3 regions of the Streptococcus sp. sy018 genome follow, and region 1 is predicted to be linked to each of the others. Evidence: predicted binding sites of a transcription regulator. Region 1 holds the regulator's gene; each other region holds the start of a gene.

Evidence for each region. Region 1 encodes Rex, which represses fermentation and respiration genes when NADH is low (regulators of the CRP and FNR family bind a similar motif). Its sites were predicted from a motif close to TTGTGAANTANTTCACAA; they were not measured.
Region 2: FRX52_RS03200 (formate/nitrite transporter family protein) is a predicted target of Rex. The motif match lies at 1,580-1,597, and genes of this name have one in related genera.
Region 3: FRX52_RS04400 (zinc-dependent alcohol dehydrogenase family protein) is a predicted target of Rex. The motif match lies at 1,356-1,373, and genes of this name have one in related genera.

Annotation. Positions count from the first base shown of each region.
Region 1 is NZ_VOHN01000001.1:433,644-436,928, forward strand. It holds gene FRX52_RS02105 (cysteine desulfurase family protein) at 1-690, shown strand, start outside; gene FRX52_RS02110 (DUF1831 domain-containing protein) at 692-1,039, shown strand; gene FRX52_RS02115 (redox-sensing transcriptional repressor Rex) at 1,155-1,808, shown strand; gene FRX52_RS02120 (gamma-glutamyl-gamma-aminobutyrate hydrolase family protein) at 1,792-2,502, shown strand; gene radC (DNA repair protein RadC) at 2,489-3,178, opposite strand; gene FRX52_RS02130 (AI-2E family transporter) at 3,255-3,285, opposite strand, start outside.
Region 2 is NZ_VOHN01000002.1:168,481-171,765, forward strand. It holds gene gltX (glutamate--tRNA ligase) at 1-1,435, opposite strand, end outside; gene FRX52_RS03200 (formate/nitrite transporter family protein) at 1,669-2,481, shown strand; gene radA (DNA repair protein RadA) at 2,518-3,285, opposite strand, start outside.
Region 3 is NZ_VOHN01000004.1:43,851-47,135, forward strand. It holds gene FRX52_RS04390 (nicotinate phosphoribosyltransferase) at 1-441, shown strand, start outside; gene nadE (ammonia-dependent NAD(+) synthetase) at 441-1,265, shown strand; gene FRX52_RS04400 (zinc-dependent alcohol dehydrogenase family protein) at 1,393-2,448, shown strand; gene pbp1a (penicillin-binding protein PBP1A) at 2,493-3,285, opposite strand, start outside.

The DNA of each region.
Region 1 (3,285 bases):
ATGTATGCCAATAATGAAACAGGTGATGTTTATCCAATAGAGGAGATTGGCACACTTTTAACAGAACATCAAGCAGTTTTTCATGTTGATGCCATTCAAGTGATCGGTAAATTATCCGTTCATCCTCAGGAGCTACATATTGATTTATTGTCTGCGTCAGCTCATAAATTTCACGGGCCTAAAGGGTGTGGTTTTCTCTATCACAATACCCTTAAACTAACTCCACTTTTACATGGTGGACAACAAGAAAACAATAGACGTGCAAGCACCGAAAATCTAATAGGCATTGCAGGTATGACCACTGCTTTATTGGACTGTTTAGCAAAAGAAAAGGAAAACTTAGCACAAATCTATGGATTGAAAGCTAGTTTCTTGAAACAACTAGATCAACTAGGTGTTAATTATTATCTTAATCAAGGGGCAAATAGCCTTCCTTACGTCCTTAGCTTAGGTTTTCCAGAAACGAATAATGCTCTCTTATTAACTCAACTCGACTTGGCTGGTTTCTCGCTTTCAGCAGGTTCAGCCTGTACCACTGGTAATATCGAACCAAGCCATGTCTTAGCTAGTTATTACGGCAAGACTTCTCCACGTCTCAAAGAAGTGATTAGAATTAGTTTCTCTGAATATAATACCCTTGCTGAAGTCCTTGCTTTAGCTCAAATCTTAAAGAAAGTGATAAAACATTAGTATGGCATTTAAACAAGAAATTCATCTACCTGATTGTCAATACCGTTATGCAATCAGCCCTAAAATAAAAAAATACACCCTGCGTGACACCACTTTTTTTGAAAATAAAATTGGTCACTACGAACTGACTCGATTGTTAGAAGAAATCCCCAATTCTAATCAAGGTTTCCCACTAAAAATCATCGTCAACAAAGAATTAACAGGTTTCAAATTGACTATTACAGATCAATCTGGTCTTCGTTCTGTTAATATTTTCAAGTCAGAACAACATAAAATTTTTCAAGATAAGTTCTACTTTCTCATGAATAGCTTGGTAGAACGTGGGATTTTTGATAAATTCACAGTCTAAAAGAGCGTTTCGGCGCTTTTTATTAAACTCAAAGCTATTTTATTGAAAAATTCACAAACTTTCATTAAAATAGAATCTAAACTAAATTACATTTCAAAGAAAGCGTATGACATTTATGACTATTGATAAAAGCATCCCAAATGCTACTGCTCGTCGTTTATCTCTTTACTATCGTATCTTCAAACGACTTAATGCAGAAAATATTGAAAAAGTTAACTCTCGTCAAATTGCTGATGCTATTGGCATTGATTCGGCAACCGTTCGTCGTGATTTTTCTTATTTTGGAGAATTAGGGCGACGTGGCTTTGGCTATGACGTCAAAAAACTAATGAACTTCTTTGCTGATATTCTCAACGACCACTCTATCACCAATGTTGTCCTAATTGGCGTTGGAAACCTCGGACGAGCCCTTCTTCATTACCGTTTTCATGAACGCAATAAGATGCAAATTGTTGCAGCCTTTGACACTGCTGAACATGAATTGATTGGTCAGACTACCCCTGATAATATCCCTATTTATGATATTGCTAGTATTAAGGAAAAACTTGAGCATTTAGCCAGTCATACAGCCATTCTAACTGTTCCTAGTGTTAAAGCTCAGGAAGTTGCTGATCTCTTAGTTGAAGCTGGAATAAAAGGCATTTTAAGTTTTTCACCAATAAACCTTAACCTCCCTAAAGATGTCTTTGTTCAATATGTCGATTTGACAAGTGAATTACAGACTCTTCTTTACTTTATGAATCAAGATGACAATGACAATAAACAATAAGCAACCTATTATTGGAATCACTGGTAATCAACGCACGACACTAGATCAAATGACCCCTGACGGTGTCAATATTTCTTATACGGCAACTGGATTTGTTGAGGGGGTGAAAAGAGTTGGCGGCCTCCCTCTTATTCTACCCATTAGTAAACCAGAATATGCTGCCACTTATATCAATCTAATTGATAAACTTATCTTAACTGGCGGTCAAAATGTTCTTCCAGAATTTTATGGAGAGACCATTCAAACAGATGATTGCGATTTTTTACGAGAACGTGACGAATTTGAATTAGCCTTGATTAAGGAAGCCTTAGCTCAAAAAAAACCAATTTTTTCAGTTTGCCGAGGAACTCAGTTGATGAATGTTGCTCTTGGAGGCAACTTGAATCAAACGATTGAAAATCATTGGCAAGATCATCCTTCTGACTACCTTTCTCAAGATATGCAAGTCGATTCAGATAGTATTCTAGCAGAGATCTATGGAAAAACAGCTAGTATCAATTCTTTTCACCATCAAAGTATTAAAGAATTAGCACCAAATCTAAAAGTCATTGCTCGTGATCCTAAGGATGGTACCATTGAAGCAGTTCTTGCGACTGATTGTAATTTTTTGGGAGTTCAATGGCATCCAGAATTGCTTCATAAAAGTCGCCCAGAAGACTTAGCCCTTTTTGATTATGTTGTTAACCGTTTGTAAGTATTCGGTCCTTTTCACGAAAACTGTAGTAACGACGTTGCCCAACAATAATGTGATCGAGTAGAATAATTCCCAAATCTTGACAGGAACGATGAAGTTTTTCTGTAAAACTAATATCACTCTCACTTGGTTGTGGAACACCTGACGGATGATTATGAACGATAATAAGGGAGGTCGCCATTGTTCGACAAGCATAGTGAAGAATTTCTCTTGATTCTGCAATCGAGCGTCTCACTCCTCCTATAAAAACGACTTTTTGCTGAATCACACGATTTTGTGTATCTAAATAGAGTGCCACTAGGTGCTCTTGTTTTTTATCGCCAAATTCCAACATCATTTTTTTAGCAATACGCTCACTGCTTAAAATCTGATGTTCTTTTAAGTATTCTGCTTGAGTGATACGCTTACCTAACTCAATCATTGCCTTCAATTCAATCGCCTTAACTTGCCCAATTCCTGACACTTGCTGCAATTCTTGAATAGATAATTCTTTGAATTCAGCTAAATTATTAAGATTATTGATTATTTTTGTAGCTATCTCAATAACCGATGATTGTTTTGTACCTGTACGTAATAAAATAGCCAATAGTTCTTGATTACTTAGTTGAGCTGCTCCGTCGTTTAATAGACGCTCACGGGGCAAAAAAACATCTTTTCTCAACTTAATCTCATACATCACTTATCTACCTCCTATCTTATTATTCGTAAGAAAAAGCGAGCTTCCTTTTTTGGACGCTCGCTTTTTAAAAATATCATCTATTTTTTCTAGCTTGAATGTTAACC
Region 2 (3,285 bases), on a different contig from region 1:
GTTCTAGGTGTTGGATTGATTTCTCTTGACCCAACAAATAGATCGTATTTGGTAAATCTGGTCCGTGCATTTCACCTGATACGGCAATACGAATTGGCATGAAGAGATTTTTCCCTTTGATTCCTGTTTCTTTTTGAACCGCCTTGATTTGTGGGGCAATATTTTCTGCCAAAAATTCTTCTGACGTCAGCTGACTCAATTTTTCCTTAAAGCTAGTTAGAACTGTTGGAACTGTTTCAGCCGCCATCATCTCTTTTGCTTCCTCCGATAGACTTGGGAAATCTGTAAAGAAAAGATCCGTCAAGCCTACAATTTCATCAACAGAATTTAATTGTGGTTGATAAAGAGCCACCATATCAACTGCTTTGTCTGTCAAACGACCTGCCTCTTCAAGATAAGGCTTAGCCATATCAAAAATCTTAGCTGAATCAGCTTTTTTGATGTAGTCATTGCTCATCCAATCCATTTTTTTCTGATCAAAAGCTGCTGGTGACTTGCTCAAACGATTTTCATCAAATAGCTCAATCAACTCTTGACGAGAGAAGATTTCTTCTTCACCACCTGGGTTCCAACCTAATAGCGAGATAAAGTTAAAGACTGCTTCAGGCAGATACCCTTTCTTACGATAGTCCTCAATAAACTGTAGGGTATTGGTATCACGTTTTGACAATTTTTTACCGGTTTCAGAGTTGATAATCAAGGTCATGTGCCCAAATTCTGGAGCTTCCCAACCCAAAGCCTCATAAATCATCAACTGCTTAGGTGTATTAGCGATATGGTCATCTCCTCGGATAACATGAGAAATTGCCATCAGATGATCATCAACAACCACGGCAAAATTATAAGTTGGGTAGCCATCTTTTTTCTGAATCACCCAATCGCCACCGATGTTGCCACCTTCAAACTCAATTTCACCCTTGACCATATCTGTCCATTTATAAATACCAGATTCATTGACAGCCAAACGAACGGTTGGGATAATTCCCTTAGCTTCACGTTCAGCAATGTAGGCTGCTTTTTCCGTTTCCGTCATGCCTAAAAACTCATTGACGTAACGCGGGGTTTCTCCAGCGGCCTCTTGACGCTCACGCTCAGCAGCCAGTTCTTCTTCAGTCACATAAGATTTGTAAGCCAATCCCTTTTCTAAAAGCTCATCTACATATTGCTGATAGATTGCTAGACGTTCTGATTGACGGTACTGTTCATGAGTTTCTGGGCTTTCATCCCAATCAATCCCTAACCAGCGTAGATTTTCTAGCTGCGAGCGTTCACCATCTTCAACATGACGTTTACGATCTGTGTCTTCAATACGAATGATAAATTGACCACCATGATGACGGGCATAGAGATAATTAAACAAAGCAGTACGGGCATTACCAATATGAAGCAAACCCGTTGGACTTGGTGCATAACGCACACGAATTGGTTTTGACATTTTACTCTCCTGTTATTGAGGGTCTAAGACCTCTAATAGTTCAATCCATTTCATTATATCATAAATGACGAAAAACAAACCTTTCTAATCCCTCTTTAATTGAGACTTTTTCATTTTTTCTATGAAAACGTTAACTTTATAAAAATGTGAAGTTTTTTACTAAATCATCTTTTTCTCCTTAGCAAATATGTTATAATAGCTATGCTTTATCAAAATAAAATAGGAGAATAGAGATGAAAAACAACTACACTGGTTATAACAGTGAATTGATTAACAACCTCGCTAAGAGTATCGAAAAAAAAGACGACCTGTCACGCCATAACTACCTCAAATATGCTGTGAGGTCTATGCTAGCAACCATGTTTTTAACCTTGGGAACAGCTGTTGCCTTTTATATCGCCTCATATAGCGATAATCTCGTGCCACATTCTGGTAAATTCCTTTTTGCCTTTATGTTTAGCTGGTCACTCGTTATGATTGTCTATATGAATGCTGAGTTGGGTACTTCTAACATGATGTATATGACCAGTGCTGTTTACAATAAAAAATTACGTCTTTTAACAGCAGGGAAAATCCTTGTAACCTGTATCTTCTTTAACTTAGTTGGGGCTCTTTTGTTTTCTTGGCTCATGTCAAAAACAACACCGTTTAACCACCTTACTCCTGACAACTATCTCTTTGAAGCTGTTAGTGCTAAACTAGCTAAATCTCCGATGACCCAATTGATTGAAGGAATTTTTGCAAATATCGTTGTTAATACTGCCGTTTTTGTTGCCCTACGAATGAAAGATGATATTGGCAAGGTCTTTTCAATGATTTTTATCATTTACATCTTTGCCTTTCTTGGTTTTGAACACGTTATCGCCAACTTCGTTTCTTTCCCACTAGCCTTCTTTGCCAACGGTGGACCTGTTGAAGGCATGACCGTTGCTAGTGTCCTTTCCAATCTTTTCTTTGCTGGACTAGGTAACTATATCGGTGGTGGTCTCATTATTGGCTTACTTTATAGCTGGCTTAATAACTCATCAGAAATCTATGTGGATTAACAAAAAAAATCTGTTGGAAAATACCAACAGATTTTTTTAATTAAATACTTGGGTCAAAACATCCTTGACTCTTGCCACTCCAATCACTTGAATCCCTTTGGGAATCTCAATACCTGTTAAGGAATTTTTCGGAGCATAAATCTTTGTAAAACCCAGTTTAGCTGCTTCATTGATACGTTGTTCGATACGTGTCACTCGACGAATCTCACCTGTCAGACCAATTTCTCCAATAAAAGCTTCTTGAGGATTAGTTGGTTGTTCCTTATAACTCGAAGCAATCGCTACTGCAACAGCTAGGTCAATGGCTGGTTCATCTAGTTTGACACCACCTGCTGATTTAAGGTAGGCATCTTGATTTTGTAGTAACAAGCCACAACGTTTTTCCAAAACTGCCATAATTAAACTCACACGATTGAAATCCAAACCAGTCGTGGTTCGCTTGGCATTGCCAAAAACGGTCGGTGTTACCAAGGCTTGAACCTCAGCCAAAATAGGACGAGTACCCTCCATGGTCACAACAATGGCTGAACCAGTTGCTCCGTCCAAACGCTCTTCCAAAAACACTTGACTTGGATTTAACACCTCAACCAAGCCATTTGATTGCATTTCAAAAATTCCAATCTCATTTGTCGAACCAAAACGATTTTTAACTGCTCGTAAAATTCTAAAAGTATGATGGCGCTCTCCTTCAAAATAAAGCACCGTATCCACCATGTGTTCCAACATCCGAGGACCTGCCAAAGTACCTTCTTTAGTGACATGGCCAACAATAAAAATGGCAAGATTATTTGTTTTCGCCAGCTG
Region 3 (3,285 bases), on a different contig from region 1:
CAAGACACCATTAAGTTGTCTAATAACGCTGAAAAAGTTTCTACCCCTGGTAAAAAACAAGTTTGGCGAATTACCAGTCGTGCAAAAGGCAAGTCAGAGGGTGACTATTTAACTTTTTCTGATGTTGATGTTAACCAATTAGACGAAATCCACATGTTCCACCCAACCTATACCTATATTGACAAGTGGGTCAAGGACTTTGATGCTGTGCCACTCTTAGTTGATATTTATGACCAAGGAAAATTGGTCTATGACTTGCCAAGTTTGACCGAAATTAAGGCCTATGCCAAGAAAGAACTCGATGCCTTATGGGACGAATACAAACGTGTACTTAATCCACAGGAGTATCCAGTGGACTTGGCAGGCGATGTGTGGAAGAATAAGATGGATCTGATTGACCGAGTGCGTAAGGAAGCATTGAGTAGAGGAGTGGAGGTCTGATGTCACTACAAAGAGAAATCGTTAAAGCCTTAGGCGTAAAAGCGCAAATTGACCCCAAAGAAGAAATTAGAAAATCTATTGATTTTCTCAAAAGTTATCTATATAAACACCCCTTCTTGAAAACCTTTGTTTTGGGCATTTCTGGTGGTCAAGATTCAACCTTGGCTGGCCGACTCGCCCAGCTAACCATGGCAGAAATGCGAGCTGAAACCAAAGATGACAGTTATCAATTTATTGCAGTTCGTCTGCCTTATGGGGTACAGGCTGACGAAGCAGATGCCCAAAAAGCTTTGGATTTTATTCAACCAGACCAACTGCTGACAGTCAACATTAAAGAGGCAGTTGATGGCCAAGTGGCAGAACTAGCTAGGGCAGGTGTGAGCATTTCTGATTTTAATAAGGGAAATATCAAGGCTCGTCAGCGTATGATTACCCAGTATGCCATTGCAGGCCAATATCAAGGAGCTGTTATTGGGACTGATCATGCTGCAGAAAATATTACTGGTTTCTTTACCAAATTTGGTGATGGTGGTGCAGACATCTTGCCCCTATTTCGCCTAAACAAACGTCAAGGAAAAGCTCTCTTGAAAGAGTTAGGAGCAGAAGCAAGTCTTTACAACAAGATTCCTATTGCTGATTTGGAAGAAGATAAACCAGGCTTGGCAGATGAAGTGGCTTTAGGAGTGACCTATAACAATATCGATGATTACTTGGAAGGGAAAAAAATTACATCCCAAGCCCAAGAGATCATTGAAAATTGGTGGCAAAAAACAGCCCATAAACGTCACCTGCCGATTACGATTTTTGATGATTTTTGGAAATAAAGTAAATTCTACTAACTGGTTTAGTAGAATTTTTTTTGAAGAAAATACAAAAAACTATTGCAAACGCTTTCCAAAAATGCTATAATAAGATTGTTAAAAAGATAACAAACTATAGAGGAGGCTTACTATGAAAGCAGCAACTTATGTCAATAAAGGTCAATTAGAATTAGTTGAACAACCTAAACCAACGATTGTTAATCCAACTGATGCTATTGTACGAATTGTGAAAACCACGATTTGTGGAACGGATCTTCATATTTTAGGTGGAGATGTACCAGCTTGTAAACCAGGAACAATCTTGGGTCATGAGGGAATTGGAATCGTAGAAGAAGTCGGAGAGGCAGTTAGCAATTTCAAGGTTGGTGATAAAGTTATTGTTTCTTGTATCACTTCTTGTAACACTTGCTACTATTGTAAGCGTCAATTGCCGTCTCACTGTGAAAGTGGTGGATGGATTTTAGGACATCTCATCAATGGTACACAGTCTGAGTATGTTCATATTCCTCATGCAGATGGTAGTCTTTATCACGCACCTAAGACAGTAGAAGATGATGCTCTTGTGATGTTGTCTGATATTTTCCCAACTTCCTATGAAATTGGTGTTCAACCATCTCATGTTAAACCAGGAGATAGCGTGTGTATCGTCGGTGCAGGTCCAGTTGGTTTAGCAGCCTTGTTGACAGTTCAATTCTATTCTCCAGCTAAGATTATTATGGTTGATTTGTCTGAATCTCGTCTTGAAGCCGCTAAGAAATTTGGTGCAACACATACGATTTGTTCATCTGATGTGGAAGAAATCAAGGCTAAGATTGATGAGTTGACAGATGGTCGTGGTGTTGATGTTAGTATGGAGTGTGTTGGTTATCCAGAAACCTTTGATGTTTGTCAAAATGTTGTGGCTATCGGTGGTCACATTGCCAACTTGGGTGTTCATGGTAAGCCAGTTGACTTTGCTTTACAAGATTTATGGATTAAGAATGTGACTTTATCAACTGGTTTGGTTAATGCTAATACCACTGAAATGTTGCTTAACGTTGTGAAGTCAGGAAAAATTGATGCAGGCCAGTTAGTAACGCACCACTTCAAACTATCTGAAATTGAAAAAGCCTATGAAGTCTTTAAGAATGCTGGTAAAAACGAAGCACTTAAAGTTATCATTGAAAATGATATTACACCAGCTTAGTTACAGTTGACCAAAGAAAAAATCCCTCATCTGAGGGATTTTCTTTATTCTTCAATTTCCTCTTCATAGAATGGAACAGTTTCTGTTGCTGAACTAGAAGTGTTCTCTCTAGTTGTTGCATTACTTGAAGCAATTGATGTCGATGCAACGGCTTCAAGTTCATCTTCGGTTTCGGTATCTGTTTCTGAGGCTCTACTAGAAGAAGTTGAGCTACTTTCTTTTGAAGAGCTACTTGTTTCATTCTGACTACTACTGCTGATTTCGTTAGTAGTGACAGTTGTAGAATTTGTTGTGTGATTGCTACGATTATTAGTTGCCCGTGAGTTAGAATAATAATCTCTATTATTAGTACTATAACCATCTAAATAAAGCATACCATTGCTACGATATAGTCCTTCAGGCATTTCCCAATCATCACTATAACCACCAGTGAGATAATACATGACTGTTCGATAGATTTGAGCAGAGATTTTTAGCCCATTACCATAAAGTGGGGTTAGACGGTTTTTATAACCCGTCCAAACAGCCATTGAGTATTGTGAGGTGTAGCCGACAAAGTTAGAATCTGGTGCAATTGTTCCAACATTTTGTGTGTAAAGTCCAGTTTCTGCAGCAATAATATCTAACTCGTCATCACTGTAGTTTGATGTTCCTGTTTTACCAGCTTGTGGCATTGAACCAATTGCAGCTTCTGTACCTGTTCCGTAAGTTAGAACGGTTTTCAGCATATCTGTCATCATGTAGGCTGTGGTTTCTTTCATCGCACGAGAGCCTTCAGGTTTGTAAGATTGACTTGAACCGTCATTAAATTCAATCTTATTGACGTATTGTGGCTTA